One region of the Arthrobacter sp. UYCu723 genome, then DNA from elsewhere that is predicted to be linked to it. Evidence: riboswitches for the same ligand, from Rfam matches in the RefSeq annotation. Region 1 holds a riboswitch; the other holds the start of a gene.

Region 1 (7,743 bases):
CTTGCCCACGAGGGCGTAGTCCAGGAAGGCGGCGGCGCCCGGGCCGGTGACCCAGACTTCGCCCATGTGGGAGAGGTCGAAGAGGCCGGCGGACGCACGGACGGCGTGGTGCTCGGCCAGCTCGGAGCTGTACTTGAGCGGCATCTGCCAGCCGCCGAAGTCCGTGAAGGAGGCGCCGAGCTTCTTGTGCTCTTCGTACAGGGCCGTGTAGTTCTCAGTCATCGGTGGCTGTCCTTAGTTCGCGGAGTCGTCGGAGTGGTCCTCGACGGCTTCTGTGTGGTCCTCGAACGCTTCAAGGGGAGGGCACGAGCAGATCAGGTTCCGGTCGCCGGCGGCGCCGTCGATCCGGCCGACCGGCGGGAAGTACTTGTCCTGCTTGAGCGTGTGGACCGGGAAGACGGCCTGCTCGCGCGGGTATTCGCGGGTCCAGTCGGTGCTGATGACGGCCGCGGCTGTGTGCGGGGAGTTGCGCAGCGGGCTGTGCTCGACGGTGAAATCGCCGTGCGCCACCTGGTCGATTTCGGCGCGGATGGAGACCATGGCGGTAATGAAGCGGTCGATCTCGCCAAGGTCCTCAGATTCGGTGGGTTCGACCATGAGGGTGCCGGCCACCGGGAACGCGAGGGTGGGGGCGTGGAAGCCGTAGTCGATCAGGCGCTTGGCCACGTCCTCGGCGGTCACGCCGGTCTTGGCCGTGAGTTCGCGCAGGTCAAGGATGCATTCGTGGGCCACGAGTCCGCCTTCGCCGGTGTAGAGCACCGGGAAGAAGTCGTTGAGTCGCGCCGCGATGTAGTTGGCCGCGAGCAGCGCCGACTTCGTGGCCTCGGTCAGGCCCGTACCGCCCATGAGCTTCACGTAGGCCCAGGAAATCGGCAGCACGCCGGCGGAGCCGTAGCGGGACGCGGAGATCGGGGTGCCGTCGGCGCCGTTGGCCGGATCCGCGGCGTTGCCCGGCATGAACGGGGCCAGGTGGGCCTTGGCCGCGACCGGGCCGACGCCGGGTCCGCCGCCGCCGTGCGGGATGCAGAAGGTCTTGTGCAGGTTCAGGTGCGAGACGTCGCCGCCGAACAGGCCGGGCTGGGCCAGTCCGACGAGGGCGTTGAGGTTGGCGCCGTCGATGTAGACCTGGCCGCCGGCGGCGTGGACCGCGTCGCAGACCTCGCGGACGTCGGCGTCGTACACACCGTGCGTGGACGGGTAGGTGATCATGATCGCGGACAGGGCGTCCTTGTGCAGCTCGATCTTGGACTGCAGGTCGGCGTGGTCGATGGTGCCGTCGGAGGCGGTGGCGACGACGACGACCTTCATGCCGGCGAGCACGGCCGAGGCCGCGTTGGTGCCGTGCGCGGAGGCCGGGATCAGGCAGATGTTGCGCTGCTCGTCGCCGCGGGACAAGTGGTAGCCGCGGATCGCCAGCAGGCCGGCGAGCTCGCCCTGGGAACCGGCGTTCGGCTGGATGGAGACCTGGTCGTAGCCGGTGATCTCGGTCAGCTGGGCTTCCAGGTCCTCGATCAGTTCGCGCCAGCCGGCGGTCTGGGAGTCCGGGGCGAAGGGGTGGATGGAGGCGAACTCCGGCCAGGAGATGGCTTCCATCTCGGCCGTGGCGTTCAGCTTCATGGTGCAGGAGCCCAGCGGGATCATGGTGCGGTCCAGCGCGAGGTCACGGTCCGAGAGCCGGCGGATGTAGCGCAGCAGCTGCGTCTCGGAGCGGTGGGTGTTGAACACCGGGTGCTGGAGGTAGTCGGAGGTGCGCTCGACGGCGGTGTCCAGGCCGAAAGCGGAATCGTCACCTGAGTCAGTGTCTGAGTCATCGCCGGATTCTGCGTCTGAGTTAGTGTCTGTGACAGTCGCGCCGAAGGCGGCGACGACGTCGGCGACAATGGCCGCCGTCGTGGCCTCATCGGCGGAGATCCCGACCGTGTCCGCGTCGATGACGCGCAGGTTGATCCCCTTAGCCTCGGCGGCGGCAATGATGTTCGCGGCCTTGCCGGGGACGGAGACGGTGACGGTGTCGAAGAAGGACGTGTGCAGCACGTCCAGGCCGGCGGCCTTCAGCGAGGCGGCGATGGTCCTGGCGTGGCCGTGGGTGGTCTCGGCGATCGCCTTCAGCCCGTCCGGGCCGTGGTAGACGGCATAGAAGGAGGACACGATCGCCAGCAGCGCCTGGGCGGTGCAGATATTGGACGTCGCCTTCTCGCGGCGGATGTGCTGCTCGCGGGTCTGCAGCGCCAGGCGGTAGGCCGGGACGCCGGCGTTGTCCTTGGACACTCCCACGAGGCGGCCGGGCATGGACCGCTCCAGGCCCTTCTGGACGGCCATGTAGGCGGCGTGCGGACCACCGAAGAACAGCGGGACGCCGAAGCGCTGGGCGGAGCCGACGGCGATATCGGCGCCCTGCTCACCCGGAGGGGTAATGAGGGTCAGGGACAGCAGGTCGGCTGCGACGGTGACGAGCGCGCCGCGTGCCTTGGCGTCCGCGATCACGGCGGTGTGGTCGAACACACGGCCGGAGACGCCGGGCTGCTGGAGGACGACGCCGTTGATGACGCCGTCGGGCAGGCCCTTGGAAAGATCGGCGATCTCGACCTCGAAGCCGAGCGCTTCGGCGCGGCCCCTCACGATCGCGATGGTCTGCGGCAGGCAGTCGGCGTCGAGGACGGTTTTGCCGTCGTGGGCGGTCTTGTTCTTGTTTGCCCTGCGCATCATCAGCACGGCTTCGGCGACGGCGGTGGCTTCGTCGAGCAGGGAGGCGTTGGCGATCGGCAGGCCGACGAGGTCCTGGACCATGGTCTGGAAGTTCAGCAGCGCCTCAAGCCGGCCCTGCGAGATTTCGGGCTGGTAGGGCGTGTACGCCGTGTACCAGGCGGGCGCCTCGAGGATGTTCCGGCGGATGACGGCCGGGGTCAGGGTGTCGTAGTAGCCCTGGCCGATCATCTGGACCGCGGTCTTGTTTTTGCCGGCCAACTTGCGCAGTTCGGCGAGGACCTCGACTTCGCTGAGGGCTTCGCCGAGCGCCAGCGGCGAATCCTGCCGGATGTCTTTCGGAACGGCGGTGTCCACCAGCGCATCGACGGTGTCGTAGCCGACAGCCTTCAGCATGGCGTCGACGTCGGACTGGCGGCGGGCGCCGATGTGCCGGTCAACGAAGGACGTGGAGGCTGGGGTAACAGTCACAAGGAACTCCATAACTAAGGCGGCGCAGGGTACGCCACATTGATTCGGGTTCCTCCCCGCTCTGTATTGGACCTGAGAGTTTCCGCGCAGCCGCGCGTTCGCAGGGCTCCGCTTGCACCGTCGGTGAGCACAGCATGTCAGAGGACAGCCTGCTACTTTCCAGAGTCGCCTTGCCGCGGCGGTACATGGGCCTGAGAGATTCCTGGGGAGGGTTTGCTCCTACGGCGCCCGCTTGTACCTACAAGCAGAACTCTCCCGCCGCAGATCAAAGGCATATTCAATTGCTCGTGACAACAGTCACAGCTCCCATTGTCCTATGGCGGGCGCGCGTCCGCAAACCAATGACCGGACCCAGGCGAGAGTTACGCCCCAGGACCGCCGTCGGACGCGACATCGCGGGAAGACTGCGGATTCGCCGGAAAATCCCGAAATTACGGCGACCCCGCGCGCTTCCGGCGACCTCGGCGGACGGGAGTTGCCCGGCCGTCCGGCTCAGCCACGCAGCCGTTCGACGGCGGCCAGCAGGCTCGCGACATCCCCGCTGACCTGCGGGAGCGGTCCGCCCGGTCCTCGGGCCAGCATCGCGTTGAAGTAGAGCCCGTCGCCCATGTAGAGCACCGCCTTGGCCATGCCCGGCCCGACGTCGGCAGCGAGCAGTTCCAGCCAGCCCGCCTGGGCGGCGGCAATGCGCTGCAGTGTTTCTTCGTGGGCCACTTCGGCCAGCCGGGTGGCGGCGACGAACACGCGGTCCATCGGGGTGTCCGCCCAGACCGAGGATTTGATGAAGTATGCGGCAGCCCCTTCCGGCGCGGCGGCCATCCTCCCGAGGTCCTCGCCGAGGAGCCGGTCGAGCCGCTCCAGCAGCACGGAAACCATGGCTTCCTTGCTCGGGAAGTGGTACAGCAGTCCCCCCTTGGAGACCCCGGCCCGCCTGGCGACGGCGTCCAGCGTGGCGGCACGTTCGCCCTCTTCGATGAGCAGGGATTCGAAGGCGTCAAGGACGGCTTCGCGGGCGACGGGTTTTCTGGGCATGGGTCCCATCATGCCTGTCCGGTCCGGAATTTCTTAACTGTACCGTCTGGACGGTATAGTTATTAATTATGAGGACTACATCGATTCCTGCAGCCACCGCCACAACGCCGGCATCCGCCCCGCGGGCGCCGTGGCGCGACTGGCTGGCGCTGTCGCTGCTGATGTTCCCGGTGCTGCTGGTCGCGGTGGACAACACGGCGCTCACCTTTGCGCTGCCCGCCATCGCCCGCGGCCTGGACGCCTCCGGGGTGCAGCTGCTGTGGATTGTGGATGCTTATCCCCTGGTCCTGGCCGGGCTGCTCGTGGCCATGGGCAGCCTGGGCGACCGGATCGGACGCCGCAGGCTCCTTTTCATCGGCAGCACGGGCTTCGCGGCGGTCTCGGCTGTCACCGCCTTCGCGCCCAGCGCCGAATGGCTGATCGCCGGACGGGCGGGGCTGGGCTTCTTCGGCGCGATGCTGATGCCGTCCACCCTGTCCCTGATCCGCAACATCTTCCCGGAGCCGAACCGGCGCCGGCTGGCCGTGGCCATCTGGGCTGCGGGTTTCTCCGGCGGCGCCGCCCTGGGCCCGATCTTCGGCGGCTGGCTCGTGGAGCACTTCTGGTGGGGCGCCGTCCTGCTCGTCGCTGTGCCGATCATCCTGCCGCTGCTGGCGCTCGGGCCCATCCTGATCCCGGAATCGCGCGATCCGAATCCCGGCCGGGTGGACGTGCCCAGCATCGTCCTGTCCCTCCTGGTAATGGTGCCGGTGGTCTATGGCATCAAGGATCTGGCCACCCATGGCCCCGCCCCGGCGCCGCTGGCCCTGATCGGCTTCGGCCTGCTCATGGGATACGTCTTCATCCGGCGGCAGCGGGCCCTGCTGCGAGGCGGTCAGGAACGCGGGGCCGCGGGCTGCACGGCGGCCCCGCTGCTGGACGTCAGCCTCTTCGGCAACCGGGTCTTCAGCACGGCCATCACGGCAAACGTCCTCGCACTGTTTTCCTACAATGGCTTCATCCTCTTCCTGGCCCAGCACCTGCAGCTGCTGGAAGGCCAGTCCCCCTCGGAATCCGGCGTCGCGATGGTTCCGGCCCTGATCGCCACCGTCGCGGCCGGCCTGCTGGTGGTGCCGCTGGTGCGGAAAATCCGGCCGGGCTTCGTGGTGGCCGGCGGCCTGCTGCTGAGCGCCGCGGGCTACTTCCTGGTGGCCTTCGGCGACCACAGCACCGGCCCGGGGATCCTGTTGGCGGCCCTGCTGGTCCTCTGCCTGGGCGTCGGGGCCGCGGAAACCATCTCCAACGACCTGATCCTCGGTGCGGCGCCGGCGGAGAAATCGGGCGCGGCTGCTGCCATTTCCGAGACCGGCTACGAGGTCGGTTCGCTGCTGGGCACGGCCATCCTCGGCTCCATCCTGACCGCCTCGTACCAAGGCAATCTCCGGCTCCCGGGCGGCGTCACCGGGGCGGCAACGGCGGACGAGGTTGCCCAGGCCGGGGAAACGCTCGCCGGAGCGGTGGAACTCTCGCAAGCACTTCCCGGCCCGCTGGCGGAAGCAGTGATGGCGGCCGCTCGTGCCGCCTTTGATTCCGGCGTACATGTCACGGCCGCCATCGCACTGATACTGATGGCGGGAGCGTCAGTCCTTGCCGCCGTCGTCCTGCGGAAGGTGCCGACCGCCAAATAGCGGGCTGGATTCAGTTGCCCTCGACGTACGCCTTGAGGGCGTCGAGCAGCTCGCCGGTGCCTTCCTTGCGGCCTGCCACCTGCGCCTGGTCGCTGTCCCGGGTACCGGTGAAGAAGGCGCCCTGTTCGGTCAGTGTCAGCAGGGTGCCGCCGCCGTCGGGCTCCAGCTCGAGGGTGCTGAGCGAAACGGACATGCGCTCCCCGTCCAGCAGCATTTCGTAGCTGTAGACGATCCGCTCGTTCTCCACGATGTCGTGGTAAACCGCGTGCATCGTGGAGACGAAGCCGCCGACGGGGCCGCCGACGTCGGTTTCGCGGCCGCCCACCCGGAAGTCCAGGCTGGACTCGCCCTGGTTCCATTCGGGCGGGCCCGCGAACCACTTCTTCTTGCTCGGATGGTCGGAAAACGCGTGGAAGACGCGCGACGGCGGGGCGTTCAGCCTGCGTTCCAGGCTGAAGCTGGCGTGCGTTACCGGGGTGTTCATGGTGGGCTCCTGGAATTGGTTCAGTCGGGAGGCTGGGGCGGGCGGTCCGGGCTGTCCTCACCCAGAAAGCCCTCGAGGCGGTCGAGGCGTCGCTCGGCCGGCGTCCGGCGCTGGCCCAGCCAGTTTTCTGCACGCCGGACCGTGGCAGGATCGACGCTGCAGCTGCGGACCCTGCCGATCTTTTCGCTGCGGATCAGGCCGCTGGCTTGCAGGACCTGAAGGTGCTGGACAATCCCGGGCAGGCTGATCGGAAACGGCTCCGCGAGCTGCGAAACCGTCGCCGGGCCCTCGCAGAGCCGGGCGACGATGGCGCGCCGGGTGGGGTCGGCGAGCGCATGGAATACGCCGTCGAGCTCCCGCTCCCCCTTCTGGCCCGCCTGATTGTTAAGCACATACTTAAGTATTCACCGACCCGTCCGGATGTCAAGGCTTAAAAGCCAAGCGTCCGACGCCGGGAAGAACCCTGCGCCGGACGCTTGGACTGCGGTTTGGCTGAGTGTGGGATGCTACTTCTTGCTGTCCGCGGTGGTGACGCTGGCGGTGGCGCGCATGGTCTCCGCGTTCACCATCCAGGCGAATTGCTCGAACTTGGCGATCAACGCGTGCAGCAGGTCCGCCGTCGTGGGGTCCTCTTCATCCACTTCGTCGTGGACCTTGCGCATGGTACCGACCGCCGCCTCGAGTGCCGCGACAATCTTGTCAATGGCGTCCTTGGTGCTGATCAGGCCGGCCGGGAATTCCGCGAGGGAAGTGGACTTGGAAACCGTGGAACTGCGGCCATCCGGCAGGGCGTGAAGGGCACGCATACGCTCGGCCATGTCATCCGCGAAGGTGCGGGCGGCGTCGACGATCTCATCCAGCTGAAGGTGCAGGTCCCGGAAGTTCGCCCCCACGATGTTCCAGTGCGCCTGCTTGCCCTGGACGTGAAGTTCGATCAGGTCCACGAGCACTGCCTGACAGTTCGCGGTAAGCGTAGGTGTTGCTTTCATGCGTCCTCCTGAGTAGGTCCGATACCGTTGCGTCCGATACCGCAAGGCCGATGCTTCCGACGCTACCCCAGGGCCCAGCAGGACGGCGACCGTCCCGCCGAAATTTCCCCGGCCAGCTTGCTAAGGGGCTTACTATCTGCCGTGCAGGAAGCTCAGACCGCCTCGTTGAGCATCGGCCCCTGCGGGAAAATGGCCCGGGTGATGCCACCCGCTGTGGTCTCGGCCAGCTGGGAAAGGTAGTCGTTCCGGCGCCGCGGCGTGATCCGGGACTGCGGTTCAAAGGTCTGCTCGGGATCGTCCGCGTAGTGCGCGGTCAGGCCGTCGCGCATGAGCCGGATGGCTTCGGAGCGCTGCTGGGACACAGCCGCGTGGGTGGAGCCGAGTTCCGCGGCCAGTT
Region 2 (7,743 bases), 450 kb from region 1:
GGTGGCCAGCGCCGGGGTGCCGATCCGCAGGCCTGAGGTGACCATCGGCGGGCGGGGGTCGAACGGCACGGCGTTGCGGTTGACCGTGATGTCGATTTCCGCGAGGCGGTCCTCGGCCTGCTGCCCGTTGAGCTCGCAGTTGCGCAGGTCCACCAGGACCAGGTGCACATCGGTGCCGCCGGAGATCACGTTGATCCCCTTGGCCGTGACGTCCGGCTGGACCAGGCGCTCGGCCAGGATCCGGGCGCCGGCGAGGACCCGTTCCTGGCGTTCCCTGAACTCCGGGGACGCGGCGATCTTGAAGGCCACGGCCTTGCCGGCGATGACGTGTTCCAGCGGGCCGCCCTGCTGGCCGGGGAACACCGCCGAGTTGATCTTCTTGGCGATGCCGGCGTCGTTGGACAGGATGATGCCGCCGCGCGGACCGGCGAGGGTCTTGTGCGTCGTGGACGTGGTGACGTGCGCGTGCGGCACCGGGGAGGGGTGCAGCCCGGCGGCGACCAGCCCGGCGAAGTGCGCCATGTCCACCATCAGGTAGGCGCCCACGGAGTCGGCGATCCGGCGGAACTCGGCGAAGTCCAGCTGCCGGGCGTAGGCGGACCAGCCGGCCACGATCAGCGCCGGCCTGTGCTCCAGCGCCAGCCGCTCCACCTCGGCCATGTCGATCCGGTGGTCCTCCTCGCGGACCTGGTACGGGACCACGTTGTACAGCTTGCCGGAGAAGTTGATCCGCATGCCGTGCGTGAGGTGCCCGCCGTGCGCGAGGTTCAGGCCCATGATGGTGTCGCCCGGCTTGATCAGCGCGTGCATGACCGAGGCGTTGGCCTGCGCGCCGGAGTGCGGCTGCACGTTGGCGTATTCCGCACCGAAGAGGGCCTTGACGCGGTCGATCGCGAGCTGCTCGATCACGTCCACGTGCTCGCAGCCGCCGTAGTAGCGCTTGCCCGGGTAGCCCTCGGCGTATTTGTTGGTCAGCACGGAGCCCTGCGCCTGCATCACGGCCACGGCGGTGTGGTTCTCCGAGGCGATCATTTCCAGGCCGTTCCGCTGGCGGGTGAGTTCGTCGTCGATCTTCGCCGCGATTTCCGGGTCCAGCTCGGACAGGTCTGCGTCCAGGCTCGGCGAGACAACCTGCTCAATGACGGATGTGTTGCTCACAGTTCACCACCGTTCGCAGCAGCGTATTCCTCGGCCGACAGCAGCGGGCCCTCGGACTCCACCGCGACCTTGAAGAGCCAGCCGGCACCATAGGGGTCCGTGTTGATCAGCGCGGGGTCAGCGGCGACGGCGTCGTTGATCTCGGTGACCTCGCCGGTGACCGGAGAGTACAGGTCCGAAACGGATTTGGTGGACTCAATCTCACCGCACGTCTCACCGGCGGTCACGGTGGAGCCGACCTCGGGCAGGTCAACGTACACGATGTCGCCCAGGGCGTCGGCGGCCACGGCGGAGACACCGATCACGGACGGTCCGGAGCCGTCAACGGCAACCCACTCGTGCTCTGCAGAGTACTTCAGTTCAGCAACTACCTTGCTCATATCAAATTCCTTAGGGTCGAAAGGGAGAAGAATTACTTCTGGCGCTTGTAGAACGGCAGGGCGACGACTTCGAAGGGCTCGGTCTTGCCGCGCAGATCGATGTCCAGGACGGTGCCGGGTTCGGCGTGCTCGACGTCGACGTACGCCATGGCCACCGGGTAGCCCAGGGTGGGGGACGGCTGGCCGGAAGTGACCTCGCCGACGAGGGTGCCGTTCTTCAGGACCGGGTAGTGGCCGCGGGCCGCGCGGCGGCCCAGGCCCTTGAGGCCCACGAGCTTCTGACCGGTTGAGGTGCCGACGCCGGCTGCCTTGATCGCGGTCAGGGCTGCCTTGCCGATGAAGTCGCTTTCCTTGGCGAGCGAGACAACCGGGCCCAGGCCTGCGGCGTAGGGGTTGCCGTGGCGGGAGAGCTCGTTGCCGTAGAGCGGCATGCCGGCTTCCAGGCGCAGCGAGTCGCGGCAGGCCAGGCCGGCCGGGATGAGCCCGCGGCTCGCACCGGTTTCCAGCAGTGCATCCCAGAGGCCTGCGGCGTCCCCGTTGGGCACGTAGATCTCGAAGCCGTCTTCGCCGGTGTAGCCGGTGCGGGCGAGCAGCAGCTCCTGGCCATTAATCTCTACCTCGACGGCGGCGTAGTACTTCAGCTCGGTGACGAGGGAGTGCTGTTCGGCCGGGACCAGGGTCAGCAGAATGGCCTCGGCGTTGGGGCCCTGGACGGCGATCAGCGAGGTCGCGTTGGAGACGTCCTCCACCACGACGTCGAAGCCTCCCTCTTTGCCGGAACCGGCCCTTTCGGCCAGCGCGGCGGCGACCACCTTGGCGTTGCCGGCGTTGGGAACCACCAAGTACTTGTCGGTGCCGTCGGCCCCCGCCGGACGGCGGTACGAGATGAGGTCATCGATGATGCCGCCGTCTTCCTGGCAGATCAGCGAGTACTTGGCCTTGCCCACGGCGACCGCGGAGAGCTTGCCGGCCAGGGCGTAGTCCAGGAACGCCGCGGCGTCGGGGCCGGTGACCCAGACTTCGCCCATGTGGGAGAGGTCGAAAAGGCCGGCGGACTGGCGGACCGCGTGGTGTTCGGCCAGCTCGGAGTCGTACTTCAGGGGCATCTGCCAGCCACCGAAGTCGGTGAAGGAGGCGCCGGCCTTCTGGTGCTGCTCGTAGAGAGCGGTGTAGTTCTCAGTCATCGGGGAAATCCTTAGTTTTCGAAGTCTGCTGTGTTGTCCTCGAAAGCTTCGAGGGGTGGGCAGGAGCAGACGAGGTTGCGGTCACCGGCTGCGCCGTCGATGCGGCCCACGGGCGGGAAGTACTTGTCCTGCTTGAGGTGGTGGACCGGGAAGGCTGCCTGCTCGCGCGGGTAGTCGCGGTTCCAGGCGGAGGAGACGACGGCGGCCGCGGTGTGCGGTGCGTTGCGCAGCGGGGAGTTCTCCAGGGTGAAGTCGCCGTTGGCGACCTGCTCGATCTCCTGGCGGATCGTGATCATGGCCGTGATGAAGCGGTCGATCTCGGCGAGGTCCTCGGACTCGGTGGGCTCCACCATCAGCGTTCCCGCCACGGGGAAGGACAGGGTGGGGGCGTGGAAGCCGTAGTCGATGAGGCGTTTGGCCACGTCTTCCGCGGTGACCCCGGTGCGGGCGGTCAGTTCACGAAGGTCCAGGATGCATTCGTGGGCCACGAGTCCGCCTTCACCGGTGTACAGGACCGGGAAGGACTCGTTCAAACGGCTCGCGATGTAGTTCGCAGCCAGCAGCGCGGACTTGGTGGCCTCCGTCAGGCCCTGGCCGCCCATAAGCTTCACGTAGGCCCAGGAGATCGGCAGGACACCGGCGGAGCCGAAGCGTGACGCGGAGATGGCCACGCCAGTCCCTGGCACGGAAGCGCCGGCTTCGTGCGCGGCCTTGTTGGCATCGCCCGGCATGAAGGGTGCCAGGTGGGCCTTGGCCGCGACCGGGCCGACGCCCGGGCCGCCGCCGCCATGCGGGATGCAGAACGTCTTGTGCAGGTTCAAGTGGGACACGTCGCCGCCGAACTTGCCCGGCCGGGCAAGGCCCACCAGCGCGTTCAGGTTGGCGCCGTCCACGTAGACCTGGCCGCCTGCCGCGTGCACGGAGTCGCAGACCTCGCGCACGTCGGCGTCGTACACGCCGTGCGTGGACGGGTAGGTGATCATGATGCAGGAAAGCGCATCCTTGTTGGTGTCGATCTTCGCGGCGAGGTCCGCGTGGTCGATCGTGCCGTCAGATGCCGTGGCGACCACGACGACCTTCATGCCGGCCAGCACTGCCGAGGCGGCGTTGGTGCCGTGGGCCGAGGCTGGGATCAGGCAGATGTCGCGGTGCTGATCGCCGCGGGACAGGTGGTAGCCGCGGATGGCCAGCAGGCCGGCGAGCTCGCCCTGGGAACCGGCGTTCGGCTGGATGGAGACCTGGTCGTAACCGGTGATCTCCGCCAGGTCAGCTTCCAGGCCATCGATCAGTTCACGCCAGCCCTCAGTCTGGGAGTCCGGAGCAAACGGGTGGATGGAGGCGAACTCCGGCCAGGAGATGGCTTCCATTTCGGCCGTGGCGTTCAGCTTCATGGTGCACGAACCCAGCGGGATCATGGTGCGGTCCAGCGCGAGGTCGCGGTCGCTGAGCTTGCGGATGTAGCGCAGCAGCTGGGTTTCGGAGCGGTGCGTGTTGAACACCGGGTGCTGCAGGAAATCGGAGGAGCGCACCACCGAGCCGGGCAGCTCAAAGCCCGTTGCAGAGCCAACCGGACCGGCGCCAAAGGCGACGGCTACCGCGGAGAGGATCTCCGGCGTCGTGGTCTCGTCAATGGAGACACCCACCGTGTCCGCGTCGATGGAGCGCAGGTTGATGCCGCGGGCTTCCGCCGCGGCGATGACCTTCTTGGCCTTGCCCGGGACGCGGACGGTGATGGTGTCGAAGAAGGACTCGGAAACGAGTTCGCGGCCGGCCGTCTTCAGCGTGGTGGCGAGGGTGCGGGCGTTGCCGTGGACGGTCTCGGCGATGGCCAACAGGCCTTCGGGGCCATGGTAGACGGCGTACATCGAGGAGACGATGGCCAGCAGTGCCTGCGCGGTGCAGATGTTGGAGGTGGCCTTCTCGCGGCGGATGTGCTGCTCGCGGGTCTGCAGGGCCAGACGGTAGGCGGGGATGCCGGTGTTGTCCTTGGAGACGCCGACGATGCGGCCCGGGAGGGTGCGCTCCATGCCTTCACGGACGGCCATGTAGGCGGCGTGCGGGCCGCCGAAGAACAGTGGAACACCCAGGCGCTGCGCGGTTCCGACGGCGATGTCCGCGCCCTGCTCACCCGGAGGGGTGATCAGGGTCAGGGCCAGCAGGTCCGCTGCGACCGTGACCAGCGCGCCGCGTTCCTTGGCGGCGGCAATCACGCCGGACTGGTCCCACACGCGGCCGGAAACGCCCGGCTGCTGCAGCACGATGCCGCTGATCTCGCCGTCGGGCAGGCCCTGGGAGAGGTCCGCGACCTCCACCTCGAAGCCAAGCGCCTCGGCGCGGCCCTTCACGATCGCGATGGTCTGCGGCAGCACATCGGCGTCCAGGACGGTCTTGCCGCCGGCAGCGGATTTGTTCTTGTTGGCGCGGCGCATCAGCAGCACGGCTTCTGCCACCGCGGTGGCTTCATCCAGCAGGGAAGCGTTGGCCACCGGGAGGCCTGTGAGGTCCTGGACCATGGTCTGGAAGTTCAGCAGGGCCTCGAGGCGGCCCTGGGAGATTTCCGGCTGGTACGGGGTGTAGGCGGTGTACCAGGCCGGGGCCTCGAGGATGTTGCGGCGGATCACCGGGGGCGTGACGGTGTCGTAGTAGCCCTGGCCGATCATCTGCACGGCCGTCTTGTTCTTTGAGGCCAGGCGGCGCAGCTCGGCAAGAACCTCAACCTCGCTCAGCGCGTTGTCCAGGCTGAGGGCGGTTTCCTGGCGGATCGAGTCGGGAACGGCAGTGTCCACCAGGCCATCAACGCTGTCGTAGCCGACAGCCTTGAGCATGGTGTCGATGTCGGCCTGGCGGCGGGCACCAATGTGACGGTCTGCAAACGTGGAAAGGGACGACTGAATCGTCATGAGGAACTCCATAATTCAGGTGGCACTAAGGGTGCCACGATGATTCGGGTTCCTCCCCGCTCTGTCTTGGACCTGAGAGATTCCGCAGACCCTGCTGTTACAGGGTGCCGCTTGCACCGTCGGTGAGTAAGGCCGGAGCCTTGCTGCTTTCCAGAGTTGCCTTGCCGCGGCGGTACATGGGCCTGAGAGATTCCTGGGGAGGATTTGCTCCTACGGCGCCTGCTGAATGTACCGGCAGGACTCTCCCGCCGCAGTTCATAAGCACGCATCACTCGTAAGTGACGCGCTTCACACACTAGCTGCTTTCCCGACTGCGTGCAAGAAAAATAAGTCATTTTTATCCGAGTGTGGTCCCTCTTGACATTGTCGAGTGACGGTGTTCACAATTGTCGCTGTGACTTCGGCAACGACGCCAGCCACCCTGATTCTCCGCTCCTGAGTCAACGGAAGCGGACTAAACAATCCCTGACGAAACTCCCGGATCCGGCCGAGTGATGCGTCACTCGAGGCCCGCCAGCGCTGCTGCACGCGTCGGCGCCGGCGTTTTTTGCGCCCATTTTGGCGCACTCCACCGCACACAGGAAAGAATCCATATGACGGAACTTCGTTCGACCCTCACTGCCGACGGAACAGCCCCAAGGCCTTCATCGCCCCCGCACCTTGCACGCTCGCTGAGCAACCGGCACATCCAGCTCCTGGCCATCGGCGGCGCCATCGGCACCGGCCTTTTCATGGGTTCCGGCAAGACCATTTCGGTGGCCGGGCCCTCCGTGATCTTCGTGTACATGATCATCGGCTTCATGCTGTTCTTCGTGATGCGGGCCATGGGCCAGCTGCTGCTGTCCAACCTGAACTACAAGTCCTTCAGCGACTTCGCCGGCGACCTCCTGGGCCCCTGGGCCGGCTTCTTCACCGGCTGGACCTACTGGTTCTGCTGGGTGGTCACCGGTGTGGCGGACGTGATCGCGATCGCCGGCTACGCCGAGCAGCTGTGGCCGGGCATCCAGCTCTGGGTCCCGGGCGTTGCCACCATCATCATCCTGCTCCTGCTGAACCTGCCCACCGTGAAGGCCTTCGGCGAGACCGAATTCTGGTTTGCGCTCATCAAGATCGTGGCCATCGTGGCGCTGATTGTGGTGGGCCTGGTGATGATCTTCACCGGCTTCCAGTCCAACGCCGGCACCGCCAGCTTCACCAACCTCTGGAGCCACGGCGGCTTCTTCCCCAAGGAATTCATGGGCTTCGTGGCCGGTTTCCAGATCGCCGTGTTCGCGTTCGTGGGCATTGAACTCGTGGGCACCGCCGCGGCCGAAACGAAGAACCCGGAGCACAACCTGCCCCGCGCCATCAACGCCATCCCGCTGCGCGTCATGCTCTTCTACGTCGGCGCCCTGATCATCCTGATGTCCGTCACCCCGTGGACCGAGTTCCAGGCCGGCCACAGCCCGTTCATCGGCATGTTCTCGCTGGCCGGGCTGGGCATCGCAGCGACCGTGGTGAACCTCGTGGTGCTGACGTCCGCGATGTCCTCCGCCAACTCGGGCATCTATTCCACCTCGCGGATGGTGTTCGGGCTGGCCAACGACGGCGACGCCCCCAAGCTCTTCGGCCGCCTCTCCACCCGCAAGGTCCCGCAGAACGCCCTGTTCCTCTCCTGCGTGCTGCTGCTCGCCGGCGTGGCCCTGCTCTACGCGGGCAAGGACGTCGGCGTCGCGTTCGACATGGTCACCACCGTGTCCGCCGTCTGCTTCATGTTCGTCTGGTCCATCATCCTGGCCAGCTACCTCGTGTTCCGGAAGCGCCGCCCCGAACTGCACCAGGCCTCACCGTTCAAGATGCCCGGCGGCATCCCCATGGTCTGGGTGGTCTTCGCGTTCTTCGCGTTCCTGATCTGGGCCCTGACCACCCAGCCGGACACCCTCACCGCGCTGCTGGTCACGCCGATCTGGTTCGCCATCCTGGGCGGAGCCTACGCCGTGGTCCGCAAGTCTCCGCTGCACCAGGCCCGCGTGGCCGAGTGGAAGGCCATGGCAGAGTCGGAAACCCTGGCCGCGGAAGCAGCCGCAGTCTAGGAGCCACCGCTTAAGCACGGCGCCGGAACCCGAGATGGGTTCCGGCGTC

The links. Region 1 has a riboswitch for glycine ahead of gcvP (aminomethyl-transferring glycine dehydrogenase). Riboswitches for the same ligand answer to the same signal wherever they lie in the genome.
Region 2: linked by a shared signal. The riboswitch ahead of gcvP (aminomethyl-transferring glycine dehydrogenase) and the one ahead of gcvP (aminomethyl-transferring glycine dehydrogenase) in region 1 are both predicted to bind glycine.

The regions. Positions count from the first base shown of each region.
Region 1 covers NZ_JBSSBW010000001.1:895,656-903,398, forward strand. The annotation lists gene gcvT (glycine cleavage system aminomethyltransferase GcvT) at 1-222, opposite strand, end outside; gene gcvP (aminomethyl-transferring glycine dehydrogenase) at 235-3,186, opposite strand; glycine riboswitch at 3,226-3,342, opposite strand; glycine riboswitch at 3,344-3,442, opposite strand; gene ACVWZ8_RS03995 (TetR/AcrR family transcriptional regulator) at 3,667-4,206, opposite strand; gene ACVWZ8_RS04000 (MFS transporter) at 4,275-5,873, shown strand; gene ACVWZ8_RS04005 (SRPBCC family protein) at 5,884-6,357, opposite strand; gene ACVWZ8_RS04010 (ArsR/SmtB family transcription factor) at 6,378-6,749, opposite strand; gene ACVWZ8_RS04015 (Dps family protein) at 6,864-7,346, opposite strand; gene ACVWZ8_RS04020 (sigma-70 family RNA polymerase sigma factor) at 7,499-7,743, opposite strand, start outside.
Region 2 covers NZ_JBSSBW010000001.1:1,350,444-1,358,186, reverse strand. The annotation lists gene glyA (serine hydroxymethyltransferase) at 1-1,158, opposite strand, end outside; gene gcvH (glycine cleavage system protein GcvH) at 1,155-1,538, opposite strand; gene gcvT (glycine cleavage system aminomethyltransferase GcvT) at 1,571-2,722, opposite strand; gene gcvP (aminomethyl-transferring glycine dehydrogenase) at 2,734-5,634, opposite strand; glycine riboswitch at 5,674-5,781, opposite strand; glycine riboswitch at 5,783-5,880, opposite strand; gene ACVWZ8_RS06265 (amino acid permease) at 6,216-7,694, shown strand.